Linked DNA regions of Saccharicrinis fermentans DSM 9555 = JCM 21142. The protein of the gene in region 1 interacts with the protein of each later gene in a pairwise test. Links are inferred from orthologs where the notes say so. Each region holds a gene or a part of one and is shown on either strand. Other genes may lie near its edges. The genes, in order: gyrA and gyrB.

Evidence for each region.
Region 2: the proteins of gyrA (region 1) and gyrB interact in binary tests that used the Escherichia coli proteins (3 or more experiments, as listed by UniProt). The link is inferred for Saccharicrinis fermentans DSM 9555 = JCM 21142 from one-to-one orthologs.

Annotation. Positions count from the first base shown.
Region 1 is NZ_KI912107.1:1,555,176-1,564,911, reverse strand. Bases 4,412-7,508 are described here. They hold gyrA (DNA gyrase subunit A), read right to left. Parts: upstream 7,197-7,508; coding sequence 4,626-7,196; downstream 4,412-4,625. Other genes in these bases: CYTFE_RS0106285 (tetratricopeptide repeat protein), read right to left, coding at 4,412-4,581. In the rest of the region: CYTFE_RS25270 (lipoprotein N-acyltransferase Lnb domain-containing protein), read left to right, coding at 1-27; CYTFE_RS25265 (TlpA family protein disulfide reductase), read left to right, coding at 30-539; CYTFE_RS0106300 (thioredoxin family protein), read left to right, coding at 621-1,211; CYTFE_RS25260 (serine hydrolase domain-containing protein), read left to right, coding at 1,412-2,734; CYTFE_RS0106290 (globin domain-containing protein), read left to right, coding at 2,810-3,292; more of CYTFE_RS0106285, read right to left, coding at 3,415-4,411; CYTFE_RS0106275 (ATP-dependent Clp protease ATP-binding subunit), read left to right, coding at 7,539-9,736. UniProt on the Escherichia coli protein: A type II topoisomerase that negatively supercoils closed circular double-stranded (ds) DNA in an ATP-dependent manner to maintain chromosomes in an underwound state.
Region 2 is NZ_KI912107.1:2,596,592-2,606,198, forward strand. The notes cover bases 3,158-6,125. They hold gyrB (DNA topoisomerase (ATP-hydrolyzing) subunit B), read right to left. Parts: upstream 5,643-6,125; coding sequence 3,672-5,642; downstream 3,158-3,671. Other genes in these bases: CYTFE_RS0110345 (LytR/AlgR family response regulator transcription factor), read left to right, coding at 3,158-3,432; CYTFE_RS0110355 (TonB-dependent receptor), read right to left, coding at 5,958-6,125. Outside these bases: CYTFE_RS0110335 (outer membrane beta-barrel family protein), read right to left, coding at 1-1,372; CYTFE_RS0110340 (sensor histidine kinase), read left to right, coding at 1,663-2,688; more of CYTFE_RS0110345, read left to right, coding at 2,725-3,157; more of CYTFE_RS0110355, read right to left, coding at 6,126-7,715; CYTFE_RS26085 (tetratricopeptide repeat protein), read right to left, coding at 7,753-9,607. UniProt on the Escherichia coli protein: DNA gyrase negatively supercoils closed circular double-stranded DNA in an ATP-dependent manner to maintain chromosomes in an underwound state.

The DNA.
Region 1 (9,736 bases):
CGGAATAGAAACACCAAATTTGTATAACAATGATTTTAAATTTTAGAAGAGAAAAAACAAGGCTTGTCGTATTTTTTATTTTTCTGGCAGCTGTTACTCATTCATTTGCACAAAATAATACTCCTGCGGTCATTGACTTTAAACAATTAAATCATAAGATTGAAGGCATTAGTCAGGATTCAATTTTGGTTGTTAACTTCTGGGCAACTTGGTGTAAGCCTTGTGTAGAAGAAATGCCTATTATTGAAAGTATTACCTCCTTGCAAGGAGAAGTACCTATTAAAGTCTTATTGGTTAGTCTAGACTTTCCTGAAAAAATTGAAAGTAAGTTGGTTCCTTTTATGAAAAAAAAGGTAATACTAAGCGAAGTAGTTGTGCTGGATGAAAGAAATCCCAATGACTGGATTCCTGAAATTGATGATAAGTGGAGTGGCGGTATTCCGGCTTGTTTATTTATTTATAAAAATAAAAGAATTTTTCATGAAGGACAGGTCACCCTTGAATTTATTGAAGATACATTGAACTCTTTATCGCTTTAGGTGTTTTTCTGCTAGTTTATTATGGTTTGATCCATAAGTATGTCTGTATATTAATTTCACTATTCACTAAAAGTAGTACACATGAAAAGACTAGTATTATTAGCCATTTTTGCCTTTGTTGTAATGATGGGCCATGCACAGTTAAGTATTGGTGATGTTGCACCTGATTTTAAACTTAAAAGTACCGATAACAAAAGTGTTTCTTTAAAGCAATATAGCGCTGAAAAAGGTGTTATATTGGTTTTTACCTGTAATCATTGTCCTTATGCTAAATTATACGAAGATAGGATTATTGCTTTAGATAAAGAATATAAAACAAAGGGCTTTCCGGTAATCGCTATTAATCCCAATAATCCTGAGGAATTTGAGGAAGATTCTTTTGAAAATATGATAAAAAGAGCCAAAGACAAAGGATTTACTTTTCCGTATCTGGTGGATGATCAAGGATTATATGCCAAGTATGGTGCTACAAAAACACCACATATTTATTTACTTAAGAATGATGCCGGTAAATTTAAAGTAAGTTATATTGGTGCCATCGACGATTCTCCAAGAGATGCTTCGCGCGTAAAAGAAAAATACCTGGCTCAGGCCATAGATGCCGAACTTTCAGGAAAAGAACCTAAAGTAAAAGAAACAAAGGCCATAGGTTGTAGTATTAAAGCATATTGAAAAATTGAACAAATTTGATTTTCGGTAAAACAATGCATAAATTAGTGATAATAACCTGTAATTCTGCTTGTTAAAATAACTTTTCAGAGAAGGCTACGTATATAGAACAAATTAATATTTGTTGGTAATGTTTAGGCATTGATATTTTGTGGTTTAGATTGCTTTTACTTATTTTTGCCTTCAATAAACGGGGAGATTGGATGAAATTTATATATAAGGCTAACCTTGCACTATTAGGGGTTATTTCATTAAGCATTGCTAATTTAACATTTTTTAATTCTGGTGATTCTTTCGGTGGAGATTTTGTTCCACCGACACCTTCTGTCGCTTCTCACAGAATTCCAAATGCATTTTCTGATCAAGAAAGATTCGAGGTCATTGATAATAATGTCACTCGTTTTCTTAAAAAAAATCAATTGGCCGGTGCCTCTGTGTCTGTAGTAAAAGACGGTAAACTTGTGTTTACCAAGGGGTATGGCTATGCCGATAAGGAAAAATCGATTCAAGTGCAACCGTATAATTTGTTTCGTATCGCTAGTGTTTCAAAATTAGTGACGGCTGTGGCGGTAATGAAACTGGTTGAAGATAAAAAGTTAACGCTAAATAGTTATGTATTTGGAAAAAATGGCATTTTGAATGATTCTATTTTTCTGGGATATAAAGACCCTAAGATGGAGCATATTACAGTTAGGCAATTGCTTAATCATTCTGCTGGATTTACCAATAGATATGGAGATCCAATGTTTATTCCAACAGTTATTGCCAAAAAAATGAATATTGATTTTCCCGTACAAAAGGAAGATATTATTCGTTTTATGCTGACTAAACGTTTACATTACCCGCCAGGAACAATGTCTTCTTATAGCAATTTTGGTTATGCTATCCTTGAGGAGGTTATAGAAAAAACTTCGGGTATGGATTATGAACGCTTTGTGAAAACCAATGTGTTGTATCCTTTAGAAATTTTTGATATGCAAATTGGAGGAAGTTATCCTTCGGAACGTCGTGACTTGGAAGTGAAATATTATGAGCCTGAGGATGCTTATTTGGTTGAGGATCACATGGGAAATGACCAAAAAGTACCCAGATGTTATGGAGGCAACGACATTAAAACTCTCGGAGCTGCAGGTGGTTGGATAGCTTCAACAACGGATTTGCTCAGGCTGATTGTTGCTATCGATGGATTTGATACTCCTAGTGACATATTATCCAGTAATAGTATTCATGAAATGAGCACAACAGAGCTTGTTGGTGGTAGTCCACTTGGATGGCGCGGTGTAAAAAAACATTACTGGTATAGAACAGGAACCTTGGCTGGTACATCTGCTTTGGTAGTTCGTCAGGACGATGGCTTGTCTTATGCCATTGTATTTAATACCAATTCATGGAAAGGGCCGAAATTTGCCAATGATGTAAAATACATGATGGATCATACACTTGCCAAAGTGAATGAATGGCCGGACTACAATTTATTTGATCTTAGAAATCAAGGAATACCACGTCGCAAAAGCATTGTCTTCTAAACATTTTCATTCTTCTCGGTGTTTACAATGCATCAAAAAGCTTTTGTTTTTTTGTATAGGGTAAAATAAGATCATATGGTAGATATAACAGAATTCAAAATAACACAATTACCTTTTGGAGAAAGAAGAACCAATCATAAACCGGATATAAGTATTTATCAGTATTTAGAGGAAGAGGGTGTTCGGAAAATGGTCAGTGATCATTACGAATTATTGGTAGATAGCGAGATTAAAGATATTTTTCCACCTCGCGGTGAAATGCTCGAGGGGGCTAAAAAGAGATCCGCAGACTTTTTTGTCCAGCGTTTTGGAGGTCCTGAATATTATAAAATGACTCGAGGTAACCCAATGTTGGCTAGTCGGCATTTACCCTTTAAAATAACACCTAAAACAAGATTGGTTTGGCTTGATTGCTATAGACAGGTGCTGTCGAAAATAGACAATGTACCTGATGATTTGATTTTATCATTCTGGCACTGGCTGGACGAGTTTTCTAATTGGATGGTAAATCAACATGATGAACCAAGTTTTAAGTTAGGTTTTAATATTCAAAAATAATGGATAAGCACCTGAAATACTGGTGCTTTTTGTTTTTATACATTTGTCTCATAGTTGATATTATGTTATTTTGATATATAAAAATATATCCGACCCATTTGAGCCGGATATATTTTTATACTTTATAATGCTTTCAATTTTTCATTTACTTCCTTGTACTTATCCATCATTTCAAAACGATAGTATAATGTTTTAAGACTTTCCAATACAGCCGCTTCATCTGGTTTAATACTTGTAGCTCGTTCAAAGAATGGCAATGACTCTTTAAACGTTGCTTCAGCAATGGCTTTCTTGGCCTCAAACTTTTTAAAGTCAGTTTCAGCATTCGCTACGTTCATTTGCTCAACTCCTTTATTAAAGTACATAACACCTAAATTATAAAGCGCATTAAAATACTCTGAATCAATTTCTAGGCATTTGTTATAGTCTGCTAATGCTGCATCAAAATTTTTGCTATTATCATTCAATACGGCCCTGGCATAGTAAAAAGACGGATTATTCTTGTCACTTTCAATGGCTTTATTTAAATAATCTAAAGCTTTATCATTTTGCTTTGTTTCAAGATAATAGTTGATCAACTGGGTTAAAATTCGGTTATCCTCAGGATAAGTTTCAAAACCTCTGATCAAGTTATCACCCATCTTGGCTGAATCCCCTTTTTCGGCATACATTTGGTGCATTAACAAAACTGCATCACCACCACCATATTTTACCGAGATGGCTTTATCAAAATATTTTTCTGCCATTTCCCAGTTTTTACCATTATAAGCTGCCAAAGCGGTATTAAATACGATGGCTGTATCCAGTTTTTCACCCTGAATCTCTACCATATATTCATTTTCGTTCAGTCTTAGCAAACCGTCAAAGGCAGTAACAGCTGTGGCAAAATCTTCTTTATTAAAGGCCTCAACACCTGCATTGGTCAATTGATTACCAAAAAACAATAGTGCTTGTCCAATTTCTTTTTTGTACTTGCCTATTTTTTTTCCTTTGGCATCACCTTTTTTATCCAATTCAATGGCTTTTTGGTAATACTCATAAGCTTTTATAATCCCTTTATCGTCTTTACCGTCCTGACCAAGTTTTGTATAAACTTTTGCAGCCACAATGTAGGTTTTAGGGTTGTTTTTACTTTTCTCGTGTACCATTGCTGCATCTATAGCCTCTTTGGCTTTAACCGCATCACCTTGATCCAGTAAGGTAGTAGCTGTAGTAATTTTTCCGTTCTGAGCTATCGCCGCAGAAAATGTAAGCACAGCTGCTAAAAATAAAACTGTTTTTTTCATCATATTAAGTTTTTATGTGTGTATTTACACCTCAAAAATAATATACTTTATTCTTGATCGTTGTTAATTGTTTCGTCGTTATTATCTGTGTTTTCTTTGTTATCTGTGTTTTCGTTTATTGGATTCTCTCCTGTATTTTCTTCATCCACATTTTCACTTATAACTTCCTCTTCTTTAAAAGCAGAAACTTTTGCTACAGAAGCAATCTGGTCATTGTTTCTCAAATTAATTACTTTAACTCCCTGGGTAGCTCTCCCGGTGGTTCTTAATTCAGACAAGGCCAAACGTATAGTGATTCCCGATTTATTGATAATCATTAAATCATTATCATCGGTTACATTTTTAATGGATATAAGTTCACCGGTCTTATCTGTAATTTTCATTGTTTTTACACCTTTACCACCTCGGTTGGTAATACGGTAATCTTCAATTTTAGATCTTTTTCCAAATCCTTTTTCAGATACTACTAGAACATCTTCTTGGGTTATATCTTTTACACATATCATGCCAACCACTTCATCCTTAGTTGTATCCAAAGCTATACCCCTCACTCCTAGGCCTGTACGCCCGATACACCTAACTTTACTTTCGTTAAATCGGATGGCCCGACCCGAACGAGTTGCCATTAATATTTCGTTTACCCCATTGGTTAATCTGGCTTGTATTAGTTCATCATCTTCTTTAATGGTGATGGCATTCACTCCATTTACACGAGGACGCGAATAGTCAGCCAACAACGATTTTTTGATAATACCTTTTTTGGTTCCCATTATAATATAATGGTTATTGATATAGTCTTGATCGTTTAATTTTTTGACTTTTATAAATGCTTTTACGCAATCATCAGGTTCAATATTCAATAAGTTTTGAATTGCTCTTCCTTTTGTATTCTTGGCTCCCTCTGGAATTTCGTATACTTTCAGCCAGAAACAACGTCCTTTTGCAGTGAAAAACAGCATGGTGTTGTGCATGGTTGCAGGATACAAATGTTCAATAAAGTCCTCGTCACGTGTTGTACTTCCTTTAGAGCCTACTCCTCCCCTAGATTGTGTTCTAAATTCTGCCAACGGAGTTCTTTTTATATAACCCATGTGCGAAATAGTAATAATCATTTCATCATCGGCATAAAAATCTTCTGGATTGAATTCTTCTGATGAGTAAACAATCTCCGTTTTCCTATCATCTCCATATTTTTCCCTGATGACGATTAGTTCATCGGTAATAATTTCCATTCGTCTGGGTTCGTTGGCCAAGATATCTTTCAAATCCGCAATTTCTTTTAATAAATCGTCATATTCACCGCGTAATTTATCTTGTTCAAGTCCTGTTAATTGGCGCAAGCGCATATCCACAATGGCACGTGCCTGAATGTCTGTTAGTTCAAAGCGTTCAATTAATTTTTCACGTGCAATATCCGGACTGGAAGCTGCTCTGATAATTTTGATTACTTCGTCAATATTATCACTTGCAATAATCAATCCTTCAAGTATATGAGCTCTTTTTTCTGCTTGTTCCAACTCATATTGTGTACGACGGATAACTACGTCGTGACGGTGTTCCACGAAATTACTGATTAAACCTTTAAGGTTAAGCATTTGTGGACGACCTTTTACCAGTGCAATATTATTAACACTGAAAGACGATTGAAGAGCAGTTAATTTGTAGAGATTATTTAAAACAACATTGGCAATGGCATCCCGTTTTAAATCAACAACGATACGCATTCCATCTCTATCGGACTCGTCATTAACATTGGAAATACCTTCTATTTTCTTTTCATTGACAAGCTCTGCTATTTTAATAATTAACTCAGCTTTGTTTACCAAATAAGGAATTTCTGTAACAACTATTTTTTCTCTGCCATTTTTATCACTTTCAACCTCTGCTTTGGCACGAACAACTACTTTACCCCTACCTGTTTCAAAGGCATCTTTTACACCTTTATAACCATAAATAATACCACCTGTAGGAAAATCAGGCGCTTTTACATATTCTAAAAGGCCATCTATATCAATATCATTGTTTTCAATATAAGCAATGGTAGCATTGATGATCTCAGTTAAATTATGAGGTGGCATATTGGTTGCCATACCAACCGCGATTCCAGAAGCTCCGTTAACCAAGAGGTTAGGTATTCTGGTAGGTAAAACGGTTGGCTCCTGCATGGAGTCATCAAAGTTCAATTGAAAATCAACAGTTCTTTTATCTATATCGATCAGCGTTTCTTCTGCTATCTTATTCAAACGTGCCTCAGTGTAACGCATTGCTGCAGGACTGTCACCATCAACAGAACCAAAGTTACCCTGCCCATCTACTAGCGGGTAGCGTAGCGACCAATCTTGCGCCATACGTACCATTGCATAATAAACCGATGTATCACCGTGTGGATGGTACTTACCCAGTACTTCCCCAACGATTCTTGCAGATTTTTTATATGGCTTGGAGGAAGTAACTCCTAAATCACTCATTCCGTAAAGAACACGCCTATGTACAGGTTTAAAGCCGTCCCTAACATCAGGCAATGCTCTAGAAACAATAACCGACATCGAATAGTCGATGTAGGCCGATTTCATTTCTTCCTCAATATTTATTTTTATAATTTTCTCTCCTTCAGCCATTTAATATAAAATTATGAATTAGAATATACAAACGAAAACAGGCCTATATAAGCCTGTTTTTTGGACGGCCTAATTTAGTCATTTATGTGCTAATAATAAAGCGAAAAAGTATACAATTTATTAACAGGGAATAAACATTCTGAAATTCGCATTATTATTGTTATTTTTAGGGTTAATTGTGCGGAAAAATTAAAATAAATTGTAATTTTAAATAAACAAGATATTACTTTTATAGACCAATTACGGTAAATTTGGCATGAGATCGTTAAATGAACCTGTTGAAATGTCAGGATTGAACTTAATTGTACGGTAATTGTAGTAAAACAAGAAAAGATATATTAAATGAATTTGAATTTTACCCAAAGAATTAACGATGTAATAGGTTTTTCAAAAGAAGAAGCCGAAAGGTTGGGTAACCCCTATATTTCTCCGGAACACCTTTTACTGGGTCTTTTAAGGGAAGGTGAAGGTACGGCCATAGAGATATTGGAACAACTAAGGGTTGATCTTCATAACCTAAAAAGCAGCATTGAATCAAAGTTAAAAACAAATGTAGTATTGGAGCATACAGAACATATACCTTTATTAAAATCATCGGAAAGAATATTGCGATTGATTTATTTGGAGGCTCGTTCGTTAAAAAGTAAGAATATTAATACGGGGCATTTACTTTTGGCTTTATTAAAGGACAACAATGGATTTATACCTGAACTTATGACAGAAGAAAAAATTAACTACGAAAAAGTAAAAGGATTAATGGCTAACAACGAACCATTGGCCAAGGCTGATTTGCCGGAGGACGATGATCAAGACAGTCCATTTTCCTCAGGAGGAGGTGCCGACGCACCTCGCTCATCTGGAGGATCCAAAGGTTCAGATACACCTGTTCTGGACAATTTTGGTATCGATATGACACAGGCTGCCGAAGAAGGGAAGCTTGACCCAATTGTAGGTCGTGAAGGTGAAATAGAGCGTTTGGCACAAATTTTAAGTCGAAGAAAAAAGAATAACCCCATATTAATAGGAGAACCAGGGGTCGGTAAATCGGCTATCGCAGAAGGTTTGGCTATTCGTATACACCAAAAGAAAGTATCACGTGTACTTTTTGATAAACGAGTGGTAACCCTTGACCTGGCATCCATCGTTGCGGGAACTAAATACAGGGGGCAGTTCGAAGAAAGAATGAAAGCTATCTTAAACGAACTATCTAAGAATCCGAATATCATCTTATTTATTGATGAGATACATACTATTGTAGGTGCTGGTGGTGCTACGGGTTCTCTGGATGCAGCGAATATGCTGAAGCCTGCACTGGCTCGTGGCGAAATCCAATGTATTGGAGCTACTACATTAGACGAGTATCGTCAGCATATAGAAAAAGATGGTGCCCTGGAAAGACGTTTCCAAAAAGTAATGGTGGAACCAACAAGTATTGAAGAGACCGTAGAAATACTAAATAATATCAAGGAGAAATACGAGGATCACCATAATGTTACTTTTACCAAAGAAGCAATTGAGGCTTGTGTAAAACTGACCGAGCGATATATCACAGACCGCCACCTGCCTGACAAGGCTATTGACGCTCTGGACGAGGCCGGATCACGCGTACATATTTCCAATATCATTGTTCCAGAAACCATATTAAAGCTGGAAGAGCAAATAGAGGAAACGAAAGAAAACAAAATTAAAGCTGTAAAAGCACAGAACTTTGAACTGGCCGCGAGCTTTAGAGATAAGGAAAAAACTTATCTGGAAGATTTGAACAATGCTAAGTTTAAATGGGAACAAGAGCTCCAGCAGCATCGTGAGATTGTTGATGTAGAAAAAGTGGCTGAAGTTGTTGCCATGATGACCGGCATTCCTGTTCAAAGAGTTGCGCAAGCCGAAGGTTTCAGACTTTTGCAAATGGGAGACCAGTTGAAAGGTAGTGTCATTGGCCAAGAAGAAGCTATTCAAAAAATTGTAAAAGCCATACAGCGTAACCGTGCTGGACTTAAGGATCCCAACAGACCTATTGGTTCTTTTGTATTTCTGGGACCAACTGGTGTTGGTAAAACTCACCTGGCTAAAGTACTGGCCAAGTATTTATTTGACTCTACGGATGCTCTAATTCGTATCGATATGAGTGAATATATGGAGAAATTTTCTGTTTCGAGATTGGTTGGTGCACCTCCGGGATATGTTGGATACGAAGAGGGTGGACAGTTGACCGAGAAAGTAAGAAGAAGACCTTATTCTGTAATTCTGTTAGATGAGATTGAAAAAGCACACCCTGATGTGTTTAATTTGTTACTGCAAGTATTGGATGAAGGTAGATTAACCGATAGTTTAGGTCGCAAGGTAGACTTTAAAAATACGATCATTATCATGACATCCAATATTGGTAGTCGCGAGTTAAAAGATTTTGGTAGAGGGGTTGGTTTCCAAACAAGTAGTAGAGAGTCTGATTCAGATCATGCACGCCATGTAATTCAAAAAGCCCTTAAAAAGGCATTTGCCCCTGAGTTTATTAATCGTATAGATGACGTTATTGTATTTAA
Region 2 (9,607 bases), 1.0 Mb from region 1 along the record:
CCTCATAATCATTATTTACATCTTGCAACACATACTGTCCTCCGGCTTCAATCATAATCTCCTCTGTTAAAGGATTCGTATAGTCCAGGTTAAAAGTATATTTAGCTTCCTGAAAGTCGGTTGCTGTCTTTTGGTCAGCTCCATCAACATTGCCAAAATTAACTGTATTTGTAAACACCGATGATTGATCTTTACCGAAGAAATTACCCAAAGCACTAAATAATAACTGATGTTCTTTGTCATCCTTAAAATTCTTCACATACTGCAGCTCATATCTCCATTTAGGGTTTGTGGCATCTGTTGTCTCGTCCCTAAACCAGCGAGCCTCTTCCACTCCGTTGACCAACTGACTGTAACGAATCAACGAAGGCTGATCTTCAACTTCATAGGCTACATTTCCTGAGAGGGTCAATATGTTATAATCATTGATGTGATAATCGGTTCCTAATATAACATTGTAGAAAGTCTCTTTTCTATATTCGGTTCCTTCGGTAACAATGGATGAATGATTGATCAAATCACTATTAATACTTTTTTTATCCCTTGGCATTTCTCGTCGCCCAACACCAAGCTGACTAAACAAATTAAACTTTTCTGTTCGTCTATTGAGACTAACGCCCACACTATGATTAGCAGGACTACCGGTATTCAAGGAAAGAGAACCATTGAGACCTTTTCGTTCATCCTTTTTAATCACAATATTAATAATACCAGAAGTTCCTTCTGCATCATATTTGGCTGAAGGATTAGTGATCACTTCTATCCTCTCTATCATTTCAGCAGTGATCGTTCCCAGCGCATTGCTTTCATCGCTGGCTATAACAGATGGTTTGCCATTAATCAGAATCTGAACGCCTTCGCTGCCACGTAGACTGATAGCACCTTCTATATCCACATTTACCGATGGCACATTATTAAGAACCTCCATGGCACTCATTCCTGTACTGCTAATATCTTTACCTACATTAAAAACACGTTTATCAAGTTTAAATTCCGTTTGAGACTTCTCTGCCCTAACCACAACTTCTCCCACTTGATTATTACTTTCGTTTAAAGTTATCGTGCCCATATCAACCCTTCCATTAACAACTTTTATATTTGTTAAAACCACGGGTTCATATCCTAAAAAGCTAACTTCCACATAAAAGTTATCCGACACTGTCGCAAGCTCAAAGGCGCCATCATCGCCAGAGGTCGTTCCGGTAACATTCGTATTTGTAAGCTTATCTTTGATAATAATGGTGGCAAACTCAACAGGTCTGACAGCCCCATCAACAACAACACCCTTCACTATGACCTCTTTTCCTTGCGCGTTAACACCCATGGGCAAAGAAAACAAGATCAACCATACAATGAAATTAATTATTCGCATTTTTACATTTATTTTATTCTTAATTACCACAAAAAACAGGACTATTCAGCAATTAAAAAAAAATGATCTTTGAACGACACAAATGAAGCGCTCAATGACCCATTCAATTTGACAGGTAATACACTGTTGTTGGACGTATCAAACGAGCGGTTGCGGGGTTAAATTTCTTCATTTAAAACAAAGCCATTACTTTTAATTTGATAAGAAGAGCTATAAGTAAAACTTTCTCTCACCAACCAATGATGAAGATAAGGAGTTCCATATGGCTATTGAAAGATAAATTTAAACATATGAACAATAAACTTTCCCGTAAATCCATATCCATTCAGGAAATAATATTCCAATTCATCTTAAACATTTTGGCTTTTGTTTTTTATTCTTTTGACAAACACAACCCCCAAATAGCGCTTCATCAAATCGTATTTTTTATAAACTATGCCACCATCGCGTTCCTGATTAACTACGTCTTTTTACCTAAATTTTTCTATCAAAAAAAATACATACAATTCTCCCTTATCATTATTCTATTAACTTCCATTTCTATTATCATCGAGGAATTTGTTTTGGAACAAATATTCTTTCCCGATACCAGAGGCCGAAAATTTGCAGGTATGTTTTATACCTTATTAAACGGAATGCCCGTTATAACCATGCTATCGGGATTTAAATTTGCCTGGGATGCACTAATGAAGCAACATGAGGTTGAAAAGTTAGAGGCTGCCATTAAGGACAGCGAACTACGTTTCCTAAAATCTCAGATCAACCCCCATTTTCTTTTTAATAACCTCAATAATCTATACGCCTATGCCATTGAAAAATCGCCCAAGACACCCGAAATTATTTTGGAATTGTCTGCAGTACTAAGATATATGTTGTATGAATGTAAAGAGAAATTTGTTTTGTTGGAAAAAGAAATAGAACTCATTCATCACTACATGCAACTCAACGAATTACAAATTGAAGATCGTGGAAAAATTCACTTCACCAAACGCAACATTGATGGCTCATTCTATATTGCACCCATCATATTAATAGTATTTATTGAAAATGCCTATAAGCATAGTACGGCCAGTCAAACAAAAGATATTTTAATCGATGTAGAAGTAGAGCTTACCCCCAACGGTGTATTAAAATTCATTTGTAAAAACTCTTTTCAACAACTATCCAATACAAATGATTTATCAAGTGGCATTGGCTTAGAAAATGTAAAAAAACGATTGCAATTAATATATCCCAATGCGCATGAATTAAAAATAATTCGAGGCGATGAAACATTTGAAGTATATTTGTCTATCAATTTACATGAAGTTATATAAAACAAAGCCTTGAGGCCAACAAAAAAGTAAGGATTTATGATGGACTGCATCATTATAGAAGACCAGCCACCGGCGCAAAGAATTTTAAAAAAATATATCGCCGACATAGAAATACTACACCTAAAAGCCTGCTTTTCAAATGCAATAGAAGCTATGGCCTTTTTAAAAACAGAGCAGGTTGGTTTGATTTTCCTGGACATCCACCTACCTAAGATTTCAGGCATGGATTTCTTGAAAATGATACCGCAACAAACACACATCATACTCACTACTGCATTTCCCGATTACGCACTACAAAGCTACGAATACAGCGTTGTGGACTATTTGCTAAAACCTTTTTCGTTTCAACGCTTTGTAAAGGCCATCCATAAAATACCCATTACCAGCAAGCCTTCCTCTGACACAAAAACTCAGAATCAAATCCCCGAATTCCGCAAAGAGCTTTTTATAAAATCAGGACACGAACTCTACAAAATCATCACAGACGACATTATACTGATAAAGTCCGATGCTGATTATACCGAGATCATAACCACCCCTAAAAAATACTTAGCAACAGAATCCTTGCGACATTGGGAAGAAAAATTAAACATGAATCAATTCGCCCGCATTCATAAATCCTTCATCATTAACACTGCTAAAATTGAGAAGATTTCAGGCAACCAAGTGTATCTTACCAACCACACAAAGGTACCCATCGGTAGATCCTATAAGACAGATTTTATAAAAAGATTTGTAGAATAAAACCAGACAAAGCTAACCTGATTTAAGGTCAGTGCCAAAAGTTGGGGATAAATGTTATTTATAGTTGTCATGCAAATATTTTTATTAACCTGATCAAAAAGAACTTTACATCAACAACACCTCTGAATTGCCTTCTGAAATCCTTTACTTCAAACCCTTAACTTTAAAGTGCCAGACTAAATATTTCCAAAAAAAAACGCCCTTTAAGCAAGGACGTTTCTTTAAACCTGAATAATATATTAGGCATCAATATTAGCATAAGTAGCATTTTCCTCGATAAACTCTTTACGAGGAGGAACGTCATCCCCCATAAGCATAGAGAAAACACGATCAGCTTCTGCTGCGCTTTCTATACTTACCTGACGAAGCGTTCTTTGTTCGGGATTCATGGTTGTTTCCCACAACTGTTCAGCATTCATTTCTCCCAGACCTTTGTAGCGCTGTATATGAACAGAGTCTTCTTTACCTCCACTGTATTTGGCAACAAAATCCTGTCTTTGTTGCTCATTCCAACAATACTCCACATTTTTACCTTTTCTACAAAGGTACAAAGGAGGCGTTGCAATATATAAATACCCATTCTTTATCAAATCACGCATATAACGAAAGAAAAATGTCATAATTAGCGTAGTAATATGGCTACCATCCACATCGGCATCTGTCATAATCACCACTTTATGATATCTAATTTTCTCAAGGTTCAATGCCTTACTATCTTCCTCGGTTCCTATAGTAATACCCAGGGCCGTAAATATATTTTTTATCTCCTCATTTTCAAACACTTTATGTTGAAGAGCTTTCTCTACATTCAGTATTTTACCCCGTAAAGGCAAAATGGCTTGAAAACGCCTGTTACGCCCCTGCTTAGCGGTTCCACCTGCAGAGTCACCCTCCACAAGAAATACTTCGCAAATAGCTGGATCTTTATCTGAACAGTCAGCTAACTTGCCGGGCAATCCACCACCGGACATCACTGTTTTACGCTGCACCATTTCGCGTGCTTTACGAGCAGCATGACGTGCTGTGGCGGCAAGTATTACCTTATTAACAATTATCTTGGCATCCTTCGGATTTTCTTCCAGATAATGTGTCAACGCCGTACTCACTGCCTGATCAACAGCCAAACTAACTTCTGAGTTACCCAGCTTCGTTTTTGTTTGACCTTCAAACTGAGGCTCCTGAACTTTAACAGAGATCACAGCAGTTAGTCCCTCTCTAAAATCATCACCTGCAATATCAAACTTAAGCTTAGATAATAAACCTGATTTATCAGCCCATGTTTTTAATGTACGAGTCAACCCCCTTCGGAAACCAGTAAGGTGAGTCCCCCCCTCAATGGTATTAATATTATTTACATATGAATACACATTCTCACCAAAAGAAGTATTGTACTGTATCGCCAATTCAACAGGTACATCATTCTTTTCTGTGGTAATGTGAATCACATTCTCTGTCAATTTCTCTCTGGTCTCGTCAATAAACTCAACAAACTCTACCAATCCTCGTTCAGAATGAAATTCATCAGTTCGTTGATTTCCTTCCTCATCCAACTCACGTTCGTCTGTCAAGGTAATTCTAATTCCCCTGTTTAAGAAAGCTAACTCTCTCAAACGGTTGGCCAAAATAGAATATTTATACTCCGTAGTGTTAAAAATACTATCATCAGGCTTAAAAGTTATTATGGTACCGGTATCATCGGTAGCGCCCAACTCTTGCAATTCACCCTGAGGTACCCCTATGGCATATTCTTGTTGGTATGCCTTACCATTCCGGTGAACCTCTGCTTTAAGATAGGTAGAAAGTGCATTTACACAGGAAACACCTACACCATGCAGACCTCCCGAAACCTTATAAGAATCTTTATCGAATTTACCACCGGCATGCAGCACAGTCATTACTACCTCTAGAGCGGATTTACCTTCTTTTTCATGAAGATCCACAGGAATACCACGTCCGTTATCTTTTACTAAAACGGAGTTATCTTCTTTAATAATTACCGAAATGGTGTCACAATGACCGGCCAAAGCCTCATCAATGGAGTTATCTACAACCTCGTAAACCAAGTGGTGTAAACCTTTTACGCCAACATCTCCAATATACATAGCAGGTCGCTTACGAACTGCCTCTAACCCTTCTAGTACGGTAATACTATTGGCTGAGTAACCGTTTTCTTGATTCTGGTTGTTATCGTCAATAATTTCTTCGCTCATCAATTATAGATTTCTCGTATAAAAACTTCTTGTTTTATGCTGCTCTTACAAAGTGTACGATGCCACTTGTAAAGCCTTACAAAGATAACAAAAATAGTGGCTTTAAAAAGCGCTTGAAGTAGGTTTTTATTAACACCATAAAACACTCACAAACTGCATGTTATAATGATTTTAACAGGACCCCATTTTTAGTCCACACATATGAAACTCCATCACACAGAATTCCATACAAAATCATTCGTACGTTCATTTGCTTTTCACAAACCAACATACTCAATAAGAGACGATAACATCAGCACGCCCTACTTCACCTCATTAAAAAGAATATCCTACTCCCGCTCTTAGGTTTAATCCTTGCAAAGGATAGCCATTATACTGATAATACTTACCAATAAGAAGGTTATTCACATTTGCAAAAAGCGTCCATTTTGAACTCATATAATAGTTAAGTCCCATATTCAAGTCAATCACTCCCTTCAATTCCTTCTCCTCTTCACCAAGCACATCCCAAGCATATCGTTTGCCAATAGAATACATACTGAGATTAAACCACAAATCATCAGCAAACTCATAATTAGCAGATACTCCCAATTCCATTTCAGGCTTATGCCAGGCCTGAGCCAGTCGATCCATATTCCAACCATTATATTTTCCCTTCAACAGCATATTAAAACTAGAAGAAGGCTCGTATTTCAGCTCACCAGAAATGCTCAACAGACTACCATCATCATATTCAACATCAAATATATTAGACTGATATATCTGACCCGATACAGCAGATAGAGGGCTAACATCTGCGTAAGATCTATTTATAAAAAAGTGTTCATTCTCAAATGTAGAATAGTCTAAACGGGCGGTAAAGCTAGTCTGCGAGCTAAAGTTACCACGTAGCCCACCAAAAAGATGAATACCGTGAAAGCTATTATTTACATTTACATCAGCCGAAACAAATCTATTTTCGCGCTGTATCTTTTCGTAATTATTTATATAATAATCCCCTTTTACTCCGGCAAAAGCAGTAACGATACCCTCTGCTATCTCCAAATCAGCTTCCAAATGGGGTGACACATTAAAATCATCATCCTCCCCGCCTAATTGGGCAAAAATATCCAATCCTATTTTCACATTAGCCCCTTCAAACTGAAAACCCAGAGCAGGCGATAAATTTACCACTGTCATACTACGGTCTACAAATTGATACAATGGAGAAATAGAATCAGGAATAGAAGTACCGTAGTAATCAAAACCACCCACCACATCAACAAACATATCATTCATATAGCTACGCACTGTTCCATTTAAGCCAAAATGATTTTCCTGAACACCGGTCACATTACCAAAGGTTCCAAACTCAAATTCAGCATCAAAAGGAGTTCCGGAATCATCCAACACTTTATTATTCAAACCTACAGACAAGTCAAAAGAACTCAAACGCTGTCTTTCGTCCGCCATCAAATCCTCACCCAAGAAAGGCTCCAAGGGATAGGTCAAACCATAGTAAGAATCTGTTTCTTCCAAATTTTGATATCCGTAATAATGATATATATTATGCAAAAAGTCAGCATCTATCGAAAGGGTGTAATCTTTCCAAAAGCGGCGAAAATACAAAGAGGCCCAAGTATCATGAAAAGGAGCATCCACTTTTGTATCATCTTCCAGTTCAACATCTCCTGCAGAGGTAATATGCCCCAGATTTAAGCCTACCGCATATTCCTCAGAACGAAGGACATTATAATTTAGCTCGCCGAACAAAGTCACATAATTTCCCAAACCGCCTTTTACATATGACTTATCTAAAATCGTCTTTCGTTCGGGTGTTAAGCGCGCGGCGGATATAGGCTCCACAGCCAGCCCTGAAGACATGGCCTTTGACAGGATATCGTATGAAAAGTCAGGGTTAAAACTAGCCTGATCGACCTCATCCACGGGCATCTCATTTATTTTATAAGCATCTGATATGATGGGATTATATTCTCTTACCACTTTCACATCCTTATTTAACTCCTGCCCATTGACAGACACAAAACAAAGAACGGAAACTGCAAGTAAAAGTATTTTATTGATATGTTTCATTTTTAAAATATTATTCAAATTCAAGATGGAGGAATGCTTATTGAATGTTTAACGAATCGGCAGACTCCTCTGCGGTGGACACTGCCATTTTCTTTTCCAGGTTGGACAAACGTTTTGCCACTATCCCTAGGATATCATCCTTCCCTTTATAGTTTTCTGTGATACTTTGCAAATATTGTTTAGCCTGAAAATACTCCTCACCCGCCTCATAAATGTCTGCCAACACAATAAAACTTCTGGCCAGCCAATATTGATGCGAAGTTCCTTTATTTGCAAAGTCAAACACCTCATCCTCGGCTTTTTTATATTCTCCCATATCAAAATAATATTGGGCTATTAAATATTTAGACTCTGCACCTTCGGCACTTTGGGGGTTTTGGGCCAACAACCCATATTCTGCCATGCCTTGTTCGCTATCTCCTTTCATCATATGAGCGCCTGCCTTTATAAACCTAGCTTCCCGAACAATCTCAGCAGCAACCTTAGGATCATCCAATACTATTTGTGCAGCCTCAATGATATTGTCAGCATCCTGCAGTTTGGCATAACACCGTAACAAGCCAATCCGTGCTTCCACCTGGTTAGTTTGATTCTCGGCTACTCTTTCCAACTCACGGAAATTATTCAAAGCCTCCTGATAACTTTCCATGGCATAATTAATTTCTCCCGATCTAATCAATGCCTCTTCTGTAAAAATATTTTTACTGCTAGATGTAACATTGCGATATGCTTTTAGGGCATCACTCTTATCTCCTTGCTTGTACAAACAATCTGCCATATAGTAATTGGCATTGAGCACAAACATACCCTGAGGATATTTTTTCAGATATTGTTGAAAGTTTTTAATGGCGATATCACACTTGGTTTCTAAATAATAGCGCTCTGCAGACACGTAACTTAACGAGTCTTGCTCTCGTTCATCCACCTGAGCAAAGCTTCCTAACTTTTTAGTGTATCGCACATAGCCATCCAAATCATTCCTGTCCATATAAATATTACGTATGCCTAACAGCGATTCGGATGCCTCTTGCGTTCCAGGAAACTCATTTACAACCCGCTTATAAAAAGCCAATGAATTATCATAATCACTGGCATTATAATAAACCAAGCCCAATTGCAACATAGCCTTCTTAGAATAACTACTACTAGGATACTTTTCTTTAATAGTCTTATATCTTTTTATGGCATTATCCAAATCATTGAGTGCCACATACGACTTACCCATTTCGTACAGAGCATCATCCACATAGTTAGAATTGGGGTATTTTTGAATCAATTCATTCAGTTCCGATATCTTTTGATCATGCTTTCTCAACACCCCCAGAGAGATACCTTTTTGGTATAGGGAATAATCCGGAGCCCCTTCAAGATAAGCCTCTCCCTGCTCATAATAGTTAATGGCTTGTTGAAACTCACGCTGCACAAAACAACAATCGCCAATACGGTTATAAGCATCTCCTACAGTGGGAGCATCCTTATCCATTTCCATCTTAATATATTTTCTCCACCACGATTTGGCTTTTTCGTAATGCTTAGATTTGAATTCGGCATAACCAATATTATAATGTGCTAAATCAAAGTATTGCGTTTGGTAACTTCCCGGCATCAAAATAAATTGATTATAATCCTTTACTGCTGCTTCAAAGTTATTTAAGCGGTATTTTGCTTCTCCTCTCCAGTAATATGCCTTCACCTTTAGGTCATTGTCATACTTTTCATACTGTAGACTATAGTCGAACACTTCAATGGCTTCTGAGAATTTAAGATTTGTAAAAAGATCAATGGCATGATAATAAGCTACCCGCTGAATGGCTCTATACACACCCGCATTCTTTATTTTTATTTGCTCCAAAGCACCCAAGGCCTGTTTATAATTTTTCGTTGTCAAAAAC